One region of the Arthrobacter sp. P1_B3 genome, then DNA from elsewhere that is predicted to be linked to it. Evidence: predicted binding sites of a transcription regulator. Region 1 holds the regulator's gene; the other holds the start of a gene.
What was found. Region 1 encodes LexA, which represses DNA repair genes until DNA is damaged. Its sites were predicted from a motif close to TCGAACANNTGTTCGA; they were not measured.

Region 1 (9,536 bases):
GCGCTCGACGTTCTGGAATTCCCCGGCACGGATCCGGACATCCGACACCGGCTCGAGATGGAACTGGCCACGGCGGGACCCGCGCCGCTGCGGGAACGCCTGGAGGCCGTGGACCCGGTGTCTGCGGGCAGGCTGGGTGACGACCGCAGAATCATCCGCGCCCTGGAAGTCTTCGAACTCACCGGCCGCCCGTTCAGCTCCTTCATGCCGGACCGCGAGTACTTCCAGCCTGCCATCCAGATCGGCCTCGACGTTGACCGGGAACTGCTCCGGGAGCGCCTGGCCCGCCGCGTCCACGCGATGGTGGACCAGGGGCTGCTGGACGAAGTCCGCCGGCTGGACGCCGCAGGCCTGCGCAACGGCAGGACCGCGCCACGGGCCCTCGGCTATGCCCAGTTCCTCAGGGTCCTCGACGGTGACTCCAGCCTGGAGCGGGCCGCGGACGAAACAATCATCGCGACCCGGCAGTTCGCGCGCCGCCAGCTGACCTGGTTCCGCGCGGATCCCCGGGTCACCTGGCTGGGCTGGCACGATCCTGACCTGGTGGCCGAGGCCGCCGCACTGTGCCGGGCGACGCCCGTCCTGCCGCCGGCGTAGCGTTCGGGTCTCGGTGCCGGAGCGGTCAGGGCGGAACGGTAACCTTGGACCATGGACGAATCCCAAGCCGGAGCCGCTGACCGTACTGCCGGCGATACCGAACCCCTCAGCGGTCTGAAGTTTTCCAAAGGCCACGGAACGGGCAATGATTTTGTCCTGATCGCCGACCCCAACGGCACACTCTCGCTCAGCCCAGAGCACGTCGCGGCGCTCTGCGACCGGCACCGCGGCATCGGCGGCGACGGCCTGATCCGCGCCGTACCTTCCAGGCTCCTGCCCGAGGGGCAGGAACTGTTGACCGCGCACCCGGACGCCGAGTGGTTCATGGACTACCGCAACGGCGACGGTTCGCTGTCCGAGATGTGCGGCAACGGAGTCCGCGTCTTCGTGCACTTCCTCATCGCCGAAGGCCTCGTGGACCTTCCCGCCGGCGAGTCCCTCGTCATTGGAACCCGGGGCGGTGCCAAGACAATCGTCCGGACCGCTGCGGGCTACGCCGTGGACATGGGCCCCTGGGAGTTCATTTTCCCGGGCGAGGCGACCGCACGGGCCATGGATTCGCTCGTCAGCGCCGAGGGGCTCGAAGTCGCACGTCCGGCCCTTTCCGTCAGCATGGGCAACCCGCACACAGTGGTGGCCCTGGCCGAAACGGCCGAACTCGAGGCCACACAGCTGTTCACGGCCCCCCGGGTGGACCCGACTCCGCCGCACGGCACCAACGTCGAATTCGTTGTACCGTCCGAACCGCTGGTCCACGACGGCACCGGCACCATCACCATGCGTGTCCACGAGCGGGGAGTGGGGGAGACCCAGTCCTGCGGCACCGGCGCCTGCGCCGCCGCCGTCGCGATTCGCCACTGGGCCGGCCAGGGCGCACCGGACGCGTGGAACGTCCACGTTCCCGGCGGCGTCGTCGGCGTGAAATTCTTCCTGGGCCCGGAGGGGCACGAACACGTCGAACTCAGCGGCCCGGCCGTGATCGTCGCTAGCGGGACGCTTTCCTGACCCGAAGGATCCGGAATGACTTCGACGTGCTCTCCCGGGTCACGTTGAAGCTGGAGTCGAGCTCAGCCGCCAGCCAGCGCTGCAGCGAGTCCGAACCGAGGTTCTTCTGGACCACGAGCCAGGCCGATCCACCCGGTGCCAGCCTGGGAATCCACAGGCGCAGGAGGGCATGAAGCTCATCCTTGCCGATCCGGATCGGCGGGTTGGACCAGATCGTGTCAAAGCGCACTTCGGGGTCCACGGCGTCCGGCGTGCTGGCGGTGACGTTGCTCAGCCCCAACAGCCCGGCGTTTTCGTTGGTGAGGGTCACGCAGCGTTCGTTCACGTCCACTGCGTAGACGTGTGCGTGCGGCGCCCGCAGGGCCATGGTCAGGGCGATCGGCCCCCAGCCGCAGCCGATATCCAGCAGGTTGCCCTGCGGCGCCGGAGCCGGGACGTCGGCGAGCAGCACGGCCGTTCCCTTGTCGATCCCGTCCGGGCTGAAGATCCCTGAGGACGTCTGCAGCCGGCGCGTCTCACCGGCAAGATCCACGGTGAGCGGTTTGCGGGTGAAGGGCCCGGCCGGCTGGGCGCTGAAATAGTGTGCAGACTCCATAATGGGCCAGATTAGTTGGCGGCCCGGCCCAATGGGAAACCGGGAGGGAGCGTTGGCGTCTGCTAGGCTAAAAAACATGATCTTGATCTCCAAGTAGCCGGCACGGGTCTTGTCCCGTCTTGTAGCGACTCTGTAGCGACGCAGGTAAACGCCTTCCGCTGAGTGCGCCATCGCAAGGGTGAGTCTTCTCACCCGCGGGCGCCCCGCACCACTTGGAATCCAGCCGCTTTGCTGAGCACCTTGTTTTCCAGCACCGTGTTTTGCTGGCACCGTGCTGCTTGGCCCGCTCCCGGGCCCGGCTCGGCGGACGGCACCTACCTCACTGTGTTTCCACAGGCAGCGTTTCCCACAGCCAGGCGCATTTGCCGCCTCTACCTTCACCCAGCCACCGCTCCGGACGGAGCCAGCCCTGCCCCGGCACCGTTGCCGCGGGCATTCCAGGAGGCCTGCATGACCCCCCGCCGTCAGCCCAGCGCGAATACCGCCCCACAGAGCAACAATCGGCACTATTCTGAAAGTGCCGAACCCTTGAAGGAGACCATGACCAGCCACCCCAACACCGGACCCGATTCAGCAGCCCAGGACATGAGTCCTGAGGAGATCCAGGCTGTAATCGACCGGATCCTTTCCAAGGACACCCCCGCCCCGGGCGCAGGCCGTGGCAGCGGCTCCGGAGCCGGCACCAACGGAGGCGCCGGTGCGGCCGGCGGCCCGACGTCGGTGCTCGGCAAGGCACAGGCCATCTCCCGCCTGGACGAGGTGTACACCAACTTCGACGGCGACCAGCAGGATCTTGAGGAACGCCACGCGCTGCGCCGCAAGGCTGGCCTGTCCACCGAACTCGAAGACGTCACCGAGGTCGAATACCGGCAGCTGCGCCTTGAACGCGTCGTCCTGGCCGGCCTCTGGACCGAAGGCACCCTCGCGGATGCCGAGAACTCCCTGCGCGAACTTGCGGCTCTCGCTGAGACAGCAGGCTCCGAGGTCCTCGACGGGCTCGTCCAGCGGCGGGCCAAGCCGGATCCCGGAACCTTCCTCGGCTCCGGCAAGGCGCAGGAACTGAAAGCCATCGTGATGTCCACCGGCGCCGACACCGTAGTGGTCGACGCCGAACTGGCCCCGTCCCAGCGGCGCGGACTGGAGGACATCGTCAAGGTCAAGGTCATTGACCGCACGGCCCTGATCCTGGACATCTTCGCGCAGCACGCGAAGAGCCGTGAAGGCAAGGCGCAGGTGGAACTGGCCCAGCTGGAATACCTGCTGCCGCGCCTGCGTGGCTGGGGCGAGTCGATGTCCCGCCAGGCCGGTGGCCAGGTGGGCGGCGCCGGCGCCGGCATGGGCTCGCGTGGTCCCGGTGAAACCAAGATCGAACTGGACCGCCGCCGGATCCGCACCCGGATGGCCAAGCTGCGCCGCGAAATCGCCGCCATGAAGCCTGCCCGGGAAACGAAGCGGGCCAACCGCCGTCGTAATGCGGTGCCCTCGGTGGCGATCGCCGGATACACCAACGCCGGGAAGTCCTCGCTGCTGAACCGGCTCACCGACGCCGGGGTCCTGGTAGAAAACGCCCTGTTCGCCACCCTGGATCCGACCGTCCGCAAGGCCGAAACCGCTGACGGGCTGGGATACACCCTGGCGGACACCGTGGGATTTGTCCGGTCCCTGCCCACCCAGCTCGTGGAAGCATTCCGCTCCACGCTGGAAGAGGTGGCCGACTCGGACCTGATCCTGCACGTCGTGGACGTCTCGCACCCGGACCCCGAAGGCCAGATCGCCGCTGTCCGTACGGTCTTCAGCGAAGTCGACGCGCGCAAGGTTCCGGAAATCATTGTCCTGAACAAGGCCGACGCCGCAGACCCGTTCGTGGTGGAGCGGCTCAAGCAGCGGGAGCCGCGGCACGTGGTGGTCTCGGCCCGCACCGGTGAAGGCATTCCGGAGCTGCTCAAGGCCATCAGCGACGGCATTCCTCGGCCGAGCGTGAAGCTGGAACTGCTGATCCCGTACAACCGCGGGGACCTGCTCAGCAAGCTTCACGAGACCGACGCCGAGATCCTCAGCCTCGACCATGAGGAAACCGGAACCCGTGCCGTGGTGATGGTGCGTGAAGGACTCGCCGCTGAACTGGATCCCTTCATCAGCAATGACTGAGGCAGCGGTGACCAGGGCTGAGGCCGAACCTTCGGACGTTGAACCTGCGGACGTTGAATTGCCCGACGCTGAACCCGCGGACGCGGGAACTGCAGACGCCGATTCGGTTGCCGGTGCGGCCGGCGAGGAGTTCGTGGTGAAACTTCTCGACCGTGCCGTGTCCGGCATGGGCGGCCAGAGCCGCGATGGCCAGCACGAAATGGCCCGGCAGGTGGCGCGCGCGATAGACAGCGGCGACCACCTGTTGGTCCAGGCCGGCACCGGCACCGGCAAATCGCTGGCTTACCTGATTCCGCTGATCGCCCATTCGCTGACCAGCAACAAGCCCACCCTGGTGTCCACCGCAACCTTGGCGCTGCAGACGCAGATCGTGGGCCGGGACCTGCCCAGGCTGCTCAAGACCATCACCCCTGCCTTGGAACGGCCCGTCAAGGTCGCCCTGGTGAAAGGCCGGTCCAACTACGTGTGCCGGCACAAACTCGAGGGCGGTTTCCCGTCCGAAGAACCTTCCGAGGGACAGCTGTTTTCCCTTGGCGAGGACACGAGCGTGCCGCATTTCGCTGCCGCGCTTGGCGGGCCGTCCTCCCAGCTGGGCAAGGAAGTCGTCCGCCTCCGCGAATGGGCCGAGGAGACCGCGACGGGGGACCGCGACGAGCTCATGCCCGGCGTCACGGACCGGGCCTGGCGCCAGGTCTCGGTTACCTCCATGGAGTGCCTCGGCGCGCAGAAGTGCCCGCTCGCGGCCGAATGTTTCAGCGAGCTGGCACGGCAGAACGCCGCCGACGCCGACGTCGTGGTCACCAACCACGCCATGCTCGCCGTCAGCGCCTTCGAGGGTCTGGCGGTGCTGCCCGAGTACGACGTCGTGGTGGTGGACGAGGCGCACGAACTTCAGGACCGCGTCACGGGCGCGGTCTCAGGTCAGCTCTCCGTGGCGATGGTGCACGCCGCCGCGTCCGGGGCCCGGAAACATACGGGCATCACCGTGGACGCGCTGAACAATGCCGCGGCCCACCTGGAGCTGGCCATCGACGGGGTCCCCAGCGGGCTGATGCCCAACGGCCTGAACAGCGGGCAGTTGGACTGCATCGACCAGCTGCGCGACGCGTGCCGCGCCGCCCTGTCCGATTCCAAGGGCGACAGCTCCACGACGGCCGACGGCGGACGCCAGCTGGCGCGCTCACGCCTGATGGTCATCCTGGAACTCTGTGAGCGCCTCCTGGCCGCGCGCGAAAACCGCGAAGTAGTGTGGTTCTCCCGCAACAGCAGCTTCGACCCGGTGCAGGGCTACTCCCAGCCGGACGAGAGCGCGCCGGCCCTGATCAATGTTGCCCCGTTGAGCGTCGCGGGGCGTTTGCGCGAGGGTTTGTTCGCGGACCACACCGTCATCCTGACCTCGGCCACACTGGCCATTGGCGCTGCCTTCGAGCCTGCAGCCGGAGGCCTCGGCCTCGTTGGCAATGGCGCCCCGAGCTGGACCGGAGTCGACGTCGGGTCCCCGTTCGACTATCCGAAGCAGGGTATCCTCTATGTCGCCCGGCACCTGCCCAAACCCGGCCGCGGGACTTCCCCCGAGGCCTTGGATGAGCTGGAGAAGCTGATCCGCGCTTCCCGTGGCGGTGCCTTGTGCCTGTTTTCCTCGCGGCGCGCGGCGGAGGAAGCCGCCGAGGCCATGCGGCCCCGGCTGGGCCTCAGCATCCTGTGCCAGGGGGAGTCGACCATGACGGCGCTCGTGCGGCAATTTGCCGACGAGCCGGACACCTGTTTGTTCGGCACAATGTCCCTCTGGCAGGGCGTCGACGTTCCTGGGGTGTCCTGCCGGCTGGTGGTTATAGACCGGATTCCCTTCCCGCGGCCGGACGACCCGCTGATGACGGCACGCTCGCGGGCCGTCGCCCAGGCGGGCGGCAATGGCTTCATGTCCGTCTCGGCCACGCACGCCGCCATTCGGCTCGCGCAGGGCGCCGGACGGCTGATCCGTTCGACGTCGGACAAGGGCGTGGTGGCAGTGCTGGATTCGCGGCTGTCCACGGAGCGCTACGGCGGATTCCTCCGCGCCGCGCTTCCGCCGTTCTGGCCCACCACCGATTCATCGATAGCCATGGCTGCCCTGGAGCGCCTGGCGAAGGACTCCGCGAACGGCTGAGTCCCACGTTGAAGCGGGAGCTGGCCGGGACTGAAGCCGGCGGCCTCGCCGGGGATGGTTAGAGGGAGCGGAGTACCGAGACGACCTTGCCCATGATGACGGCGTGGTCGCCGAGGATGGGTTCGTACTGGGTGTTTTGCGGCAGCAGCCAGGTGTGGCCGTCCCGCTGGCGGAATGTCTTGACCGTGGCTTCGTCGTCCAGCAGGGCGGCAACGATGTCGCCGTTCACGGCGTCACCCTGGCGGCGGACAACCACCCAGTCACCGTCGCAGATCGCGGCATCAATCATCGAGTCGCCAGCCACCTTGAGCATGAAGAGTTCGCCATGGCCCACGAGCTGGCGGGGCAGCGGCATGACGTCCTCCACTACCTGGTCCGCGAGGATGGGTCCGCCGGCGGCGATGCGTCCGACGAACGGCACCATTGCCGTGTCGGTGGCGCTGGCGAGCTCAGACACCGAGAGGCCGCCGACGGCCCGCAGGCCGCTGGACTTCCCGACACCCGAAATCGGTGTGGTCCCCTCGTCCAGGGTCAGCGGCATGAGCACTTCCATGGCCCGCGGGCGCTTCGGATCGCGCCGCAGGTAGCCGAGCTTTTCAAGCTGGGAGAGCTGATGGGTCACGCTCGACAGGCTGGCGAGGCCGACGGTGTCGCCGATCTCGCGCATGGAGGGCGGGTAGCCCTTGTCCGTGACGGACCGCTGGATGGTCTCCAGGATTTTCTTTTGCCGGACGGTGAGGCTCTTGGGGGCCCGGGCGGGCTGCGGGCTCCGTGAGGTGGCCCTGCCGCCGGTGGCTTGTGCTGCCATGTTCGCCAACGCCTTTCCGTTCCGCCCGGCTGCCGTGGCTGCTGTCACCGGGACCTTCCGGCCTGAAATGTCAGACCCTGCTGATCAACTACTAACGAATTCACACAGGGAGTTCGTTAGTGGTTGTCCTGTCCCTCAAAAATAGGCCAGCCGCAGGGCTTTTTCAAACATTTGTTCTAGCGAGTCTCGACATCGTTCGTTAGTAAGTGCTAAAACAGAACGAGCAAGGTTCGAATATGTGTTCGATTTCGAGGTTTCCACTTCGGATCCGCTGTTCGGTTCTATGTTCGAAGGTTCGGCCGGTTGGCGGCGAGTACGTGGAGTACGCCGGGCGGCACCGTATGGTCCAGGAGGGCTCAGTTCATGTCAGCTTCAAGCGCGTTTCAAGACACTTTTGTTCAGGGCGTCTTTGTTCAGGGCGTCACGAATCACAACCGCAGCGGGGCGGGGGCCGCGGTTTCCGGCCGCCGGCCGAAGCAGCCGCCGCTGCGGCTTACCCAGCGCGGACGCTTCGTCTTCTTCGGTGTCCCGCTGATCCTTCTGGCGGCGTTCATCCTGTCGCTCAGCGGATTCCTCAACGCTCCCGCGAAAGCAGCGGATTCCGCTGACCAGCTCTCGCTGACGCCGACTGTCACCGTGACGGTGCAGCCGGGGGAGTCCCTCTGGGCCATTGCAGGGTCGTTGGCTCCGGAGCGCGATCCCCGCGACGTCGTGGCCGATATCGCGCAGCTGAACAACCTGGACGCCGCCCGTGTGATGCCGGGCCAGCAGCTGTTCGTCCCGTCCAAGTAGTACCCGCCAAGCCAAGCGACATCCCCCAAGTGCAGTCGCGGACGTCACAGTTTCAGTGCCCGTCCCGCTACCACTTAAACTGGTCACGTGACTGACCAGCTTGAGCGCCTCAACCGACTGCCCCTCCGAACCAATCTGCGTGGCCTGCGTCCGTATGGTGCGCCGCAGCTGGACGTCCCCATCCTGCTCAACGTCAACGAGAACACCCATGGTGTCCCGGCCGATGTCCGCGCGGCGATCACCGAGGCCGTCAGCTCCGCCGCTGCCGGGCTGAACCGCTATCCGGACCGCGAGTTCACCGAATTGCGCGAGGCCCTCGCCGAATACCTTGGCCACGGCCTGGACGCGGAGAATATCTGGGCCGCGAACGGATCCAACGAAGTCCTTCAGCAAATTCTCCAGGCATTCGGCGGCCCCGGCCGGACGGCCCTCGGGTTCCCTCCGACGTATTCGATGTACCCGCTGCTGGCTTCCGGCACGGATACGGAGTACATCGTCGGTGCCCGCGCCGCGGACTATGGGCTCAGCGCGGAATCGGCGGCCCGGCAGGTGCGCGAGCTTCAGCCCAACATTGTTTTCCTGTGCTCCCCGAACAACCCGACCGGTACGGGGCTGGGGCTTGATGTCGTCGAGGCCGTTTATGACGCCGGCGAAGCCAGTCAAACCATCGTGATCGTTGACGAGGCCTACCACGAGTTCGCCCACGACGGCACGCCCAGCGCGCTCACCCTGCTGCCTGGCCGGGAGCGGCTCATCGTCTCGCGCACCATGAGCAAGGCCTTCGCCCTCGCCGGCGCAAGGCTTGGCTACATGGCCGCCGCACCGGAAGTCGCGGACGCCCTGCGCCTGGTCCGTCTCCCGTACCATCTCTCCGCCATCACCCAGGCCGCGGCCCTGGCCGCCCTGCGCCACCGGGGAGCGCTCATGGCCGACGTCGAGGACATCAAGCGCCAGCGCGACCGGATCGTGGCGGAACTGACGCGGCTGGGCCTGAGCCCGGCCGCCTCCGATTCCAACTACGTGTTCTTCGGCGGCCTGGAAAACCCCCACGCGGTCTGGCAGGACATGCTGGACGCCGGTGTCCTGATCCGCGACGTCGGCATCCCGGGGCACCTTCGCGTGACCGCCGGCACTGAGACAGAAACCACAGCCTTCCTTGAGGCGCTTGAACGCATCCTGAACGGCTCCGCAAAGCCGCAGGCCTAGACTTGGTGGGGAGCCCGAGCGCCCCGCCAGACTGCCCAACACCCTGCCTTCTTCCAAAGGACACATCTACATGAGCAACACGGGATCCACCGCCGCCGAGGGCCGGACCGCACGCATGGAACGGACCACCAGTGAGTCCTCGGTCCTGGTCGAGATCAACCTGGACGGCACCGGCGTTTCAGACATCAGCACGTCGGTCCCGTTCTACGACCACATGCTGACCGCCCTCAGCAAGCACT
Region 2 (9,536 bases), on a different contig from region 1:
CCGAGGGCGCCGTCGAATGTTGCAGACAGCGGCCCCGCCCAGCGGTCAACCGCGTCAAAGTCGTTGTCAGTTCCGTCGCGCCAGCGTGCCAGCACCCAAAGCTTGAACGGCCACGGGGCGTGGGGCGCGCCGGCGGTCACCGGTCCCCCCGTGAGGCCACTGAGGAATTCCTGCTCATCGACCATCAGGCGGTCCGCCACCGCGGAGTCGAAGCCGGCGTGTACGACGTCGTCGGCGGCGAACCACAGTTCAACGATGCCGTCCACACGGTACAGCCCCGCCCCGAGCCCCGGCGCGGATTCCAGCAGATGGTTCTGCCGGTAGTCCGTCACACCGGGCAGGGCGCGGGCAATCTCGGCGTGCGTCGTGGACCAGTGCGTGCGAAAGTCCTTCCGGGCCAGGCCGTCCCGCTTCTCCAGGTAGGTGATGCGTTTGGGCACAGGTCAGTCCTCCACGGCCAGCGGCACGTCGACTTCTTCGGCCAAGAACCATTCGACACTCTCCAAAAAGTGGTGCTCGTGGTCGAACAGCTCCTTGCCTTCAGGGCCTGCGTAGGCGGCCTTGACGTCGGCCACCGAGCAGAACCAAAGTTCTGCCATGCCGCTGTACGGCCAGGGCTTCCGGTGCTCGATCGCAGGGTTCTGCCGGTACCGGAGGATGCCTGGGAGCTTGCGCACATAGGCCGGGTGCTCCACGTTCCAGAAGTGCAGGAACTCGTCCCGGGTCAGCTCCGGGTTGGCTTTGATAACGGCCACTACCTTAATCATGTGCCGCGTGCCTTAGGCCGGGGTGACGGCCTGGCGCCGCTCCACGGGGACCATCTTGCGCTTGGAGTACAGGCCCAGCCGCCTGGTCAGATCGGCGCGCAGCTCGTTGGCGGGGACAACAGCTTCTACAGCGTTCGCGTTGGCGATCTTGAAGACGTCGATGCCTTCTGCATACTCGGCTTGCTTAGCCAGGATGAACGCCTTGCGCTCTGCCGGATCCTCAATCTCGTGGATCTGGTTGTAGTAGATGCCGTTGACTGCGGCATCCGGACCCATCAGTGCGGGACGGGCCGTGGGCAGCGCGATGACAGCGTCCGGGTTCATGGGGGCACCGGACATAGCAAGGTAGCCGCCACCGTAGGCCTTGCGGACCAGGACCGTGATCCTCGGAACCCGGCACTCAGAGACGGCGAAGATCATCTTGGCTCCATGCCGGATGATGCCCTGGCGCTCCACGGCAGATCCGATCATGTAGCCCGCGATGTCCACCAGGAAGACGATGGGGATGTTGTAGGCATTGCAGATCCAGATGAAGCGGGCAGCCTTGTCCGAGGAGTCGGGGAAGATGGAGCCGCCCATGTGCCTGGGCTGGTTGCCCACCAGCCCCACCGGCCGGCCGTTGATGCGGGCGAAGCCGGTCAGCATCTCGGGAGCGAACAACTCCTTGTACGGGAACCAGGATCCTTCGTCCACGAGGGATTCCACGAATTCCTCCATGTCGAAGACCTCGGCCTCGCGCAGCGGAACGATTTCCTGCAGGGTGCGTCCGGGGCGCGGCTCGATTGCGGGGGCCAGCGGCGCGGGGGTTTCCCAGTTTGCGGGCAGGAAGGACAGCCAGACGCGGATTGCGTTGAGGGCTTCCTCGTCGCTTTCCACCAGGACGTCGCCCAGGCCGGAGACCGTGCAGTGCATCTCGGCGCCGCCCATTTCCTCCAGCGTCACCTTCTCGCCGGTGACCATTTCCGCCAGGCGGGGTGATCCCAGGTAGGCGGTTGCGTGCCCGCGGACCATGATGGTCATGTCGCAGAGCGCCGGAACGTAGGCCGAACCCGCAGGCGACGGGCCGAAAAGGGCACAAACCTGGGGAACACGACCGGAAATCTGGACCTGGTTGTAGAAGATGTTGCCCCAGGCGTGGCGGCCGGCGAAGCTCTCGAACTGTTCGTCGATGCGGGCACCGGCGGAGTCGAAGAGGTAAACGATGGGGATGCCGGCGGCATCCGCGTTCTTCTGCGCCTGGGTGATCTTTTCGAACGTGCGGTTGCCCCAGGTGCCGGCCTTGACGGAGTAATCGTTAGCGATGACGCACACTTCGCGCCCGTCAACGCGGCCGAACGCGATGACGACGGCGTCACCGGGCAGGCCTTCCTCATAGCGGGCGAGGAGCCCGTCCTCGATGTAGTTTTCGTCGTCGAACAGGATTGCCAGGCGTTCCCGAACGAGGAGCTTTCCTGATTCGGTGATCTTCTTGCGGTTCTTCTCTGAGCCACCGAGGCGGGCCGAAGCGAGCTTCTCGGTCAGTTGTTCGTGCACGGTTGCTGCCGGGACTTCGATGTCCGACACCGGCGCGGGGGCGACGATCGTAGCTTCACTCATGTTGGGCCTCCAGGAATTCGAGTTGCTGTCCTTTATTAGTATACGAACAAGCGTTCGCTAGTCTAGTCTTATTCCAGGTGGACTTACGATTCCCCTAGGCTCCGACCTCATCCACCCGAACAGGAGAGAGACATGCACAGCATCGATCCCCAACTGGCCGGCACCACCCTGCCGCAACCCAAAGGCCGCCCTGACCACTACTGGGAAGATCTGGTGGCAGGCGACGTGGTCCGCACGGCAGGTATGACCATCACGGATGCACATCTGGTCCAGTGGGCGGGCCTCACCGGCGACCTCGTCTCCCTGCACCTGGATGAAACCTATGCGGCAACGACGCCGTTCGGACAGCGCATCGCCCACGGGCCGCTGACCATGTCCCTGGGCCTGGGCCTGATGACCCAAACGGGGTATTTCAGCAACGTGGTCGCATGGCTGGGCCTGGATGAGGTCCGTGCCCTCGCCCCGGTGTTCATCGGGGACACCATCCATGTTGAGGCCACGGTAGCCATGGCGCGCGAGACCAAAAAGCCGGACCAGGGCATCTGGAAAATCGATTACTCCGTACTGAAACAGGACGGTTCCACCGTCATGACGTTCAGCAGCAGCTTCATCATGAAAAGGAAGTAGGCCATGACAATCCAGGACAATTTCCGCCCGGCACCGCCGGCCGAAATCTCCGAGCCCGACGAATTCGCAGCGCTGCGGACACGTGTGCGCGCCATGCTCGCCGAGCACGTCACGCCGGAGCGGCTCAACAAGTTCGACGAAGCCGAAGAATACGACGTCGAGCTATACCGCGAGATTGGCGCCGCCGGTCTGATCAAGCTCGACGGCGAGCTCCACGGCCGCGGACCCAAACACCAGGCGCAGGCGGTGGTTCTTGAGGAACTCGGCGCCGGCCCCACATCGGTGGCCGTGAGCATGGTGGTCCAGTACATGGGCGTCCAGCTCCTTCACACCTACGGCAATCGCCGGCAGCAGGAAGAGTTCCTGGCTCCGCTGCATGCCGGCAAAGCCAAGATGTCCTTCGGACTGAGCGAGCCCGACGGCGGAACTGACGTTGCCCGGGCCATGAAGACCAACGCCACCCGCTTGGAGGACGGTAGCTACTCCATCTCCGGACAGAAGAAATGGATCGGCGGTGCGATGGACGCGGACTACCTGATCCTCCTGGCCCGGACCAGCGAAACCACCCGCTCCGCCATTGACGGCATCACCATGTTCCTGCTCCCCCGCTCCACGCCCGGGATCAGGACCGAAACCATCGACACCATGGGCATCCGCGGCCTCGCGCAGTGCGACGTCTACCTCGACGACGTGCGGGTCCCGGCAGCGAACGTCTTGGGTGAACTGGACAGGGGATTCCGCCAGGTTCTGGATACGCTCAACGGCGAACGGCTCAATGGGGCCGCGGTGGCTTTGGGGATCGCCCGCGGAGCCATGGAAACCGCCGTCGGATGGGCACGTCAGCGGCACGCTTTTGGCCGCCCCGTGGGCTCCTTCCAGGGGCTCCAGCACAATCTGGTGGATGCCAGCGTGAAAATTGAATCCGCCAGGCTCCTCCTGCGCCAGGCGGCAGAAGCGTCCGACGGCGGCGAGGGAACCAATGAGACCTGGTCCGCCATGGCGAAGCTCGCAGCGTCCGACGCGGCAACCACCACCACCGATGTTGGCATGCGGGTCATGGCCGGCTGGGGCTTCTTCCGCGGCCTGCCCATGCAGCGTTACTTCCGCGATGCCCGGCTGTACACGTTCGCGCCGCTTACTGACGAGATGACGCGCAACTACATCGGCGAGAAGCACTTGGGACTTCCCCGGTCCTTCTGACCGGCACCTAGCCACGACATGGGGCGGCTACCTGCTCGGTAGCCGCCCTATATTTGGACCAACGACAACAAAAGGGCGACTACCTTTCGGTAGCCGCCCTTTTGTTGGGGGAAATCAGGACCGGTAGTCGATTTCAAGGTCCACGACGTCCTGGTCGCGCAGGTTAACGACGATGTTGTCCGGCGTGCGGGTGGTCATCCAGACCAGTTCCTCGGTCATGCTGGCGTTGCCTTCGATGTGCGGCATAAACGGCGGCACGAAGACGAAGTCACCCTCTTCCAGGTAGACGATCTGGCCGTAGCCCTCGCCGTAGCGGATAAAGCCACGGCCCTTGAGCACATAGCCTCCCGTGTTGGCCTCCCCGTGGTGATGGGCATCCGAGATCTCCCCGGGACCGGTGAAGACCTTGCCGAACCAGAGTCGCTCAACGGGACTGCTTTCCTTGCTGACGCCGGAGATGCGGCGGGCATTCAGCGTCTGTCCCGGCGCGGCGGCCAGTTCGTCTGCCCGGTTCACACGGAACAGGTCCACGTTGCGGTTGATGTCAAAGGCCACTTCAGTCATGGCAAATCCCTTCCAAGGTTCTTGAGTTGCCGCCGGTTTCGTCATTGCAGCCGGGGCCCGAATTCAGTATGTGTCCTTCACACCAGCGAGTCAAGACGTACGCTTGTTCGTTTATGCATCTCGGTCCCAGCAGTAGCACCAACGACTACCGGCCCTTGACAGCTTGGTCCAAAATGGGATTACCTAATGAACATTCGGTAAATAAAGCTGGAGGCAACGACGCATGGCTGAACTGACGGTTTCCGGGGGCACCCACCCCATCCTGAAAGACGACTACGCCTCGGAATGGATGGGCATCGAAGTCCTCGCGCTGGACGACGGGCATGCCACGATCCGCATGAGACTCCGGCAGGAAATGCTCAACGGCTTCGGCATGGCCCACGGCGGAATGATCTTCGCCTTCGGCGACACGGCTTTCGCACTGGCCTGCAACCCGGCCAATCCGCTCCCGGGCGAGGACTCCAACATCACCGTTGCTGCCGGCGTCGACATCAACTTCCTGAAACCCGCCTTCCGCGGACAAGTGCTGACCGCCGTCGCGAACCGCCGCGCCAGCACAGGACGCAGCGGGCTGTACGACATCCAGATCTACGCCGCCGATCCTGGCGCGGGCATCCCGACGGCGGCACCGGCCGGCGCGGCCCCCGCAGCAACCCTTCCGGGCCAGCTCCCCACCGATATCCTCCCGGGCGAACTCATCGCCGAGTTCCGCGGCCGCAGCCGCACCATCTCCAAGAAATAGAAACAGGGAACCACTGATGACCCAAGAAACTGCCGCCGCCACAACTGACGCTGTCCTGGACCGCGAGGAGACCATCTCCCGCGACGAGCTCGAGGCGCTCCAGCTCAGCCGCCTGCAGCACACGGTGGCCTACGCCTATGACCGCGTCCCCCTGTACAAGCGCAAGTTCGACGAGGCCGGCGTCCACCCGACGGACCTGCGTGAACTCTCCGACCTCGGCAAGTTCCCCTTCACCACTAAGGAGGACCTCCGCCTCGAGTACCCCTTCGGCATGTTCGCCGTGCCGCAGCACGAGGTCGCGCGGATCCACGCCAGCTCCGGCACCACGGGCCGCGCCACCGTGGTGGGCTACACCAAGAAGGACCTCGCCGACTGGGCCAAGCTTGTGGCCCGCTCGCTGCGCGCCTCCGGCGTCCGGCCGGGCATGAAGGTGCACAACGCCTATGGCTACGGCCTGTTCACCGGCGGCATGGGCGCCCACGCCGGCGCCGAGGCCCTCGGCTGCACCGTCATCCCGATCTCCGGCGGCCAGACCGAGCGCCAGATCACGCTCATCCAGGACTTCAAGCCCGACGCCATCCTGGCCACCCCCACGTACCTGCTGACCATTGCCGACGCGATGATCAAGCAGGGCATCGACCCGGCCTCCACGTCGCTGAAGTACGCGGTCCTGGGCGCCGAGCCGTGGACCGAGGAAATGCGGCACGAGCTCGAGACCACCATGAACCTCAAGGCCTGCGACATCTACGGCCTCTCCGAGGTCATGTGCCCGGGCGTCGCCGGCGAAGCCGTGGAAACGCAGGACGGCAGCCACATCTGGGAGGACCACTTCCGCCCCGAGATCATCGACGCCTTCGACCCCACGGTGGTGCTGGGCGACGGTGAACCGGGCGAGCTCGTCTTCACCTCTCTCACCAAGGAAGCGCTGCCGATCATCCGGTACCGCACCAAGGACCTCACCCGGCTGCTGCCGGGCACCGCGCGCCCGGCGCACCGCCGCATGGGCCGCATCACCGGCCGCAGCGACGACATGATCATCCTGCGCGGCGTGAACCTGTTCCCGTCACAGATCGAGGAGATCGCTCTGCGCATCCCCGAGCTCAGCCCGCACTTCCAGCTGGAGCTCACCCGGCCCGAGGGCCATCGGATGGACCAGATGACCGTTAAGATCGAGCGCCGCGACGCCGTCACGGCCGAGGGCGCGGCGGCGGCCGCCAAGGCCCTGCAGCAGCAGATCAAGATCCATGTGGGCTCCTCCTGCACGGTCGACGTCGTCGAGCCCGGCTCGCTGGAGCGGTCCAACGGCAAGCTGCGGCGGATCTACGACATGCGGCCCAAGGCCTGAGTGAGCACCCGATCGTGAGAAACTAGCCACTATGCCCAGCACAGCAATCACAACGAAGCGCGGCCGTCCCGGCTATGACCAGCAGTCGGTGCTGGTGATCGCCGTCGACGTCTTCAACCGCCACGGCTACGACGCCACCTCGATGGGCATCCTTGCCGAGAACCTGGGCATCTCCAAGTCCGCGATCTACCATCACGTGCCGTCCAAGGGCGACCTGCTCAAGCTCGCCCTGGATCACGCCCTGGGCGGGCTTGAGGCGATCCTGGACCAGCCCGGGGCCACCTCCGGCTCGGCCGATGCCCGGCTGGAGTTCGTGGTCCGCCAGACCATCTCGGTCCTGGTGGAGCGGCTGCCCTTCGTGACGCTGCTGCTGCGCCTGCGCGGGAACACGGAGATCGAGCGGGACGCGCTGGAACGGCGCCGCACCTTCGACCACAAGGTCGCCGCGCTGATTTCCGAGGCCCGGGACGAGGGCTCCCTGCGCCAGGACATCGATCCCCGCACCGTGACCCGTCTGCTGTTCGGCACCATCAACTCCATTGTCGAGTGGTACAAACCCGGCGGTTCGCTGTCGCCGGAAAAGCTGGCCGACGACGTCATCACCATGGCGTTCCACGGCCTCCACGTCCCGCGCTGACCGTCCGCCGGCGGGCAGGTGGCCGGGACAGTCGTTGACGGCAGGATAACGGACGCCCACCCTGTAGTCATGGCCACGAAGTTATCTGAAGTCCTCTTCAGCGCATTCCCCGATTTGCGATACCAGCCCACCGAGAAAAGAGTCCGTGCCATGGTGGGCGGGATGGCCGTCGTCGACACTCTTCACGCGCTCCTGGTGTGGGAGCCCAAACGCGTCACCCCTGTCTACGCCGTTTCCGACGTTGACCTCCGGGCTGAACTCGCGCCGCCGGGTCAGCAGGCGGGCGACGTGACGGAACACGGCTTCAGGATGGGTCTGGAGGGGCCGCAGGCACTGGATCCGCGCACGTCGTTCGGCAGGCACACAGCGGCCGGCGAGGAGCTCGACGTCGTGACCTCCCATGGGAGGCTGCCCCGCGCTGCCTTCCGGCCAGCGGACCCCGACCTGGCCGGATATGTGGTGCTGGACTTCAACGCTTTCGACTGGCTGGAGGACGACGAGGAAATCATCGGCCATCCCCGCGACCCGTTCCACCGGGTGGACATCCGGGCGTCCTCGCTCACCGTTGAGGTAAGTCTCGACGGCGTGACGCTCGCCAAGACGAACGGCGCGCAGCTGCTCTACGAAACGATGCTGCCGGTGCGCTACTACATCCCGCCGTCGGATGTGCGGCTGGACCTGATGGAGGAAAGCCCCAAGCGGACCGTCTGCCCCTACAAGGGCCAGGCGAGCTACTGGAGCTACCCGGATTCCGCGCAGGGCCGGAACATCGCGTGGAGCTATGACCGGCGGTACCGCGACGCCGCCCAGATCCACGGCCTCATCAGTTTCTACAATGAGCGCGTCGACGTGAGCGTCGACGGCGTGCTCCAGACCCGCCCCGTGTCGCCGTGGTCCCGCCCGGACAGATCGGACGGTCCGGGGGGAGGTCCGGGGCACGCTAACGGCCGTGCGCACGAGAAAGGCGCCCCGCTGAGCCGGAGCGCCGTGCATCTGTCCGCACTGATCTTGTCCCCCCGAATTTCCAGGGCTGGACCGGATCTCAGAGCTGGTAATCAGCTGCCGTGGTGATGTTCTCGTGCACGCAGAGAATATTGTGCTCGGAGTCCATGAACCAGGCGCACTTCTCTGAATCCGTTGTACAAATGTGGTTCTCGGTCTTGAGATCCGGGAGATCGTAGTCCTGGAACATGACGCCCTTGGCTTCCATATCCTTGACTGTGCGTTCGATCTCGCTGACTTCAAAACTCAGGGTGGTGTGCTCTGAGTGCTTTCCATCCTTGACAGGCATCAGCTGCAGCATCGGGCCGCCTTCTGAGCCGAACATTTCGCTTCCGTCGTCTGCCACGCCGCGGTGCGGGAGCCCCAAAGTGTCCTCGTAGAAATGCCGGGCACGCGCTGCATCATCGACTGGCAGGACTGTTGTGGCTTTGTTCAGTACTAGGGTCATTTCGCCACCTCCTACGAGCAAGATTTTACGCCGGAGCGGGGTGGAAAGAGCCCCCTCCCCGGTTGCCCTATCACTTGTGGCGGCCATTTCGACCTTTTGGCAGCCACAAGCGATAGGGCAACGGGAGGGAGCGTCGGGAGGGAGCGTCGGGTGAGGCTACTTCTCGACGAGGGTCAGTACGTCGTAGGTCGCCACGATTTCGTCGTTCTGGTTGGTCAGGACGGCATCCCAGGCCACCTCGCCGTACTCGTCGGTCTCGCGCGGGGTGATCTTCTTGGCCGTCAGGGTCACGCGGATGGAGTCGCCCGCGGCCACCGGGGTGATGAACCGCAGGTTCTCCAGGCCGTAGTTGGCAAGGACCGGGCCCGGTGCGGGCTCCACGAACAGGCCGGCGGCCCAGCTGAGCAGGAGGTAGCCGTGCGCCACGATGCCCGGGAAGAACGGGTTGGCGGCGGCGGCTTCCTGGTTGGTGTGGGCGTAGAACGTGTCGCCGGTGGAGTTCGCGAACTTGGTGATCTCCTCCAGCGAGACCTCACGCAGCTCGGAGCGGATGGCGTCGCCGATGTGCAGCGTGGCCAGGGATTTCCGGAACGGGTGCTGGCCTTCGG

Region 2: a site for LexA is predicted at 4,850-4,865, ahead of AC1D2F_RS04265 (hotdog fold thioesterase). Genes of this name have one in related genera too.

The regions. Positions count from the first base shown of each region.
Region 1 is NZ_JBFTZV010000005.1:67,278-76,813, reverse strand. Features, by position in the region: gene miaA (tRNA (adenosine(37)-N6)-dimethylallyltransferase MiaA) at 1-597, shown strand, start outside; gene dapF (diaminopimelate epimerase) at 649-1,602, shown strand; gene AC1D2F_RS07075 (class I SAM-dependent methyltransferase) at 1,583-2,197, opposite strand; gene hflX (GTPase HflX) at 2,738-4,345, shown strand; gene AC1D2F_RS07065 (ATP-dependent DNA helicase) at 4,338-6,491, shown strand; gene lexA (transcriptional repressor LexA) at 6,550-7,299, opposite strand; gene AC1D2F_RS07055 (LysM peptidoglycan-binding domain-containing protein) at 7,663-8,091, shown strand; gene AC1D2F_RS07050 (histidinol-phosphate transaminase) at 8,179-9,297, shown strand; gene hisB (imidazoleglycerol-phosphate dehydratase HisB) at 9,368-9,536, shown strand, end outside.
Region 2 is NZ_JBFTZV010000002.1:324,025-333,560, forward strand. Features, by position in the region: gene AC1D2F_RS04235 (EthD domain-containing protein) at 1-440, opposite strand, end outside; gene AC1D2F_RS04240 (EthD family reductase) at 444-767, opposite strand; gene AC1D2F_RS04245 (acyl-CoA carboxylase subunit beta) at 780-2,363, opposite strand; gene AC1D2F_RS04250 (MaoC/PaaZ C-terminal domain-containing protein) at 2,496-2,990, shown strand; gene AC1D2F_RS04255 (acyl-CoA dehydrogenase family protein) at 2,994-4,190, shown strand; gene AC1D2F_RS04260 (cupin domain-containing protein) at 4,305-4,754, opposite strand; gene AC1D2F_RS04265 (hotdog fold thioesterase) at 4,978-5,496, shown strand; gene paaK (phenylacetate--CoA ligase PaaK) at 5,513-6,841, shown strand; gene AC1D2F_RS04275 (TetR/AcrR family transcriptional regulator) at 6,873-7,478, shown strand; gene AC1D2F_RS04280 (DUF427 domain-containing protein) at 7,548-8,549, shown strand; gene AC1D2F_RS04285 (VOC family protein) at 8,521-8,928, opposite strand; gene paaZ (phenylacetic acid degradation bifunctional protein PaaZ) at 9,085-9,536, opposite strand, start outside.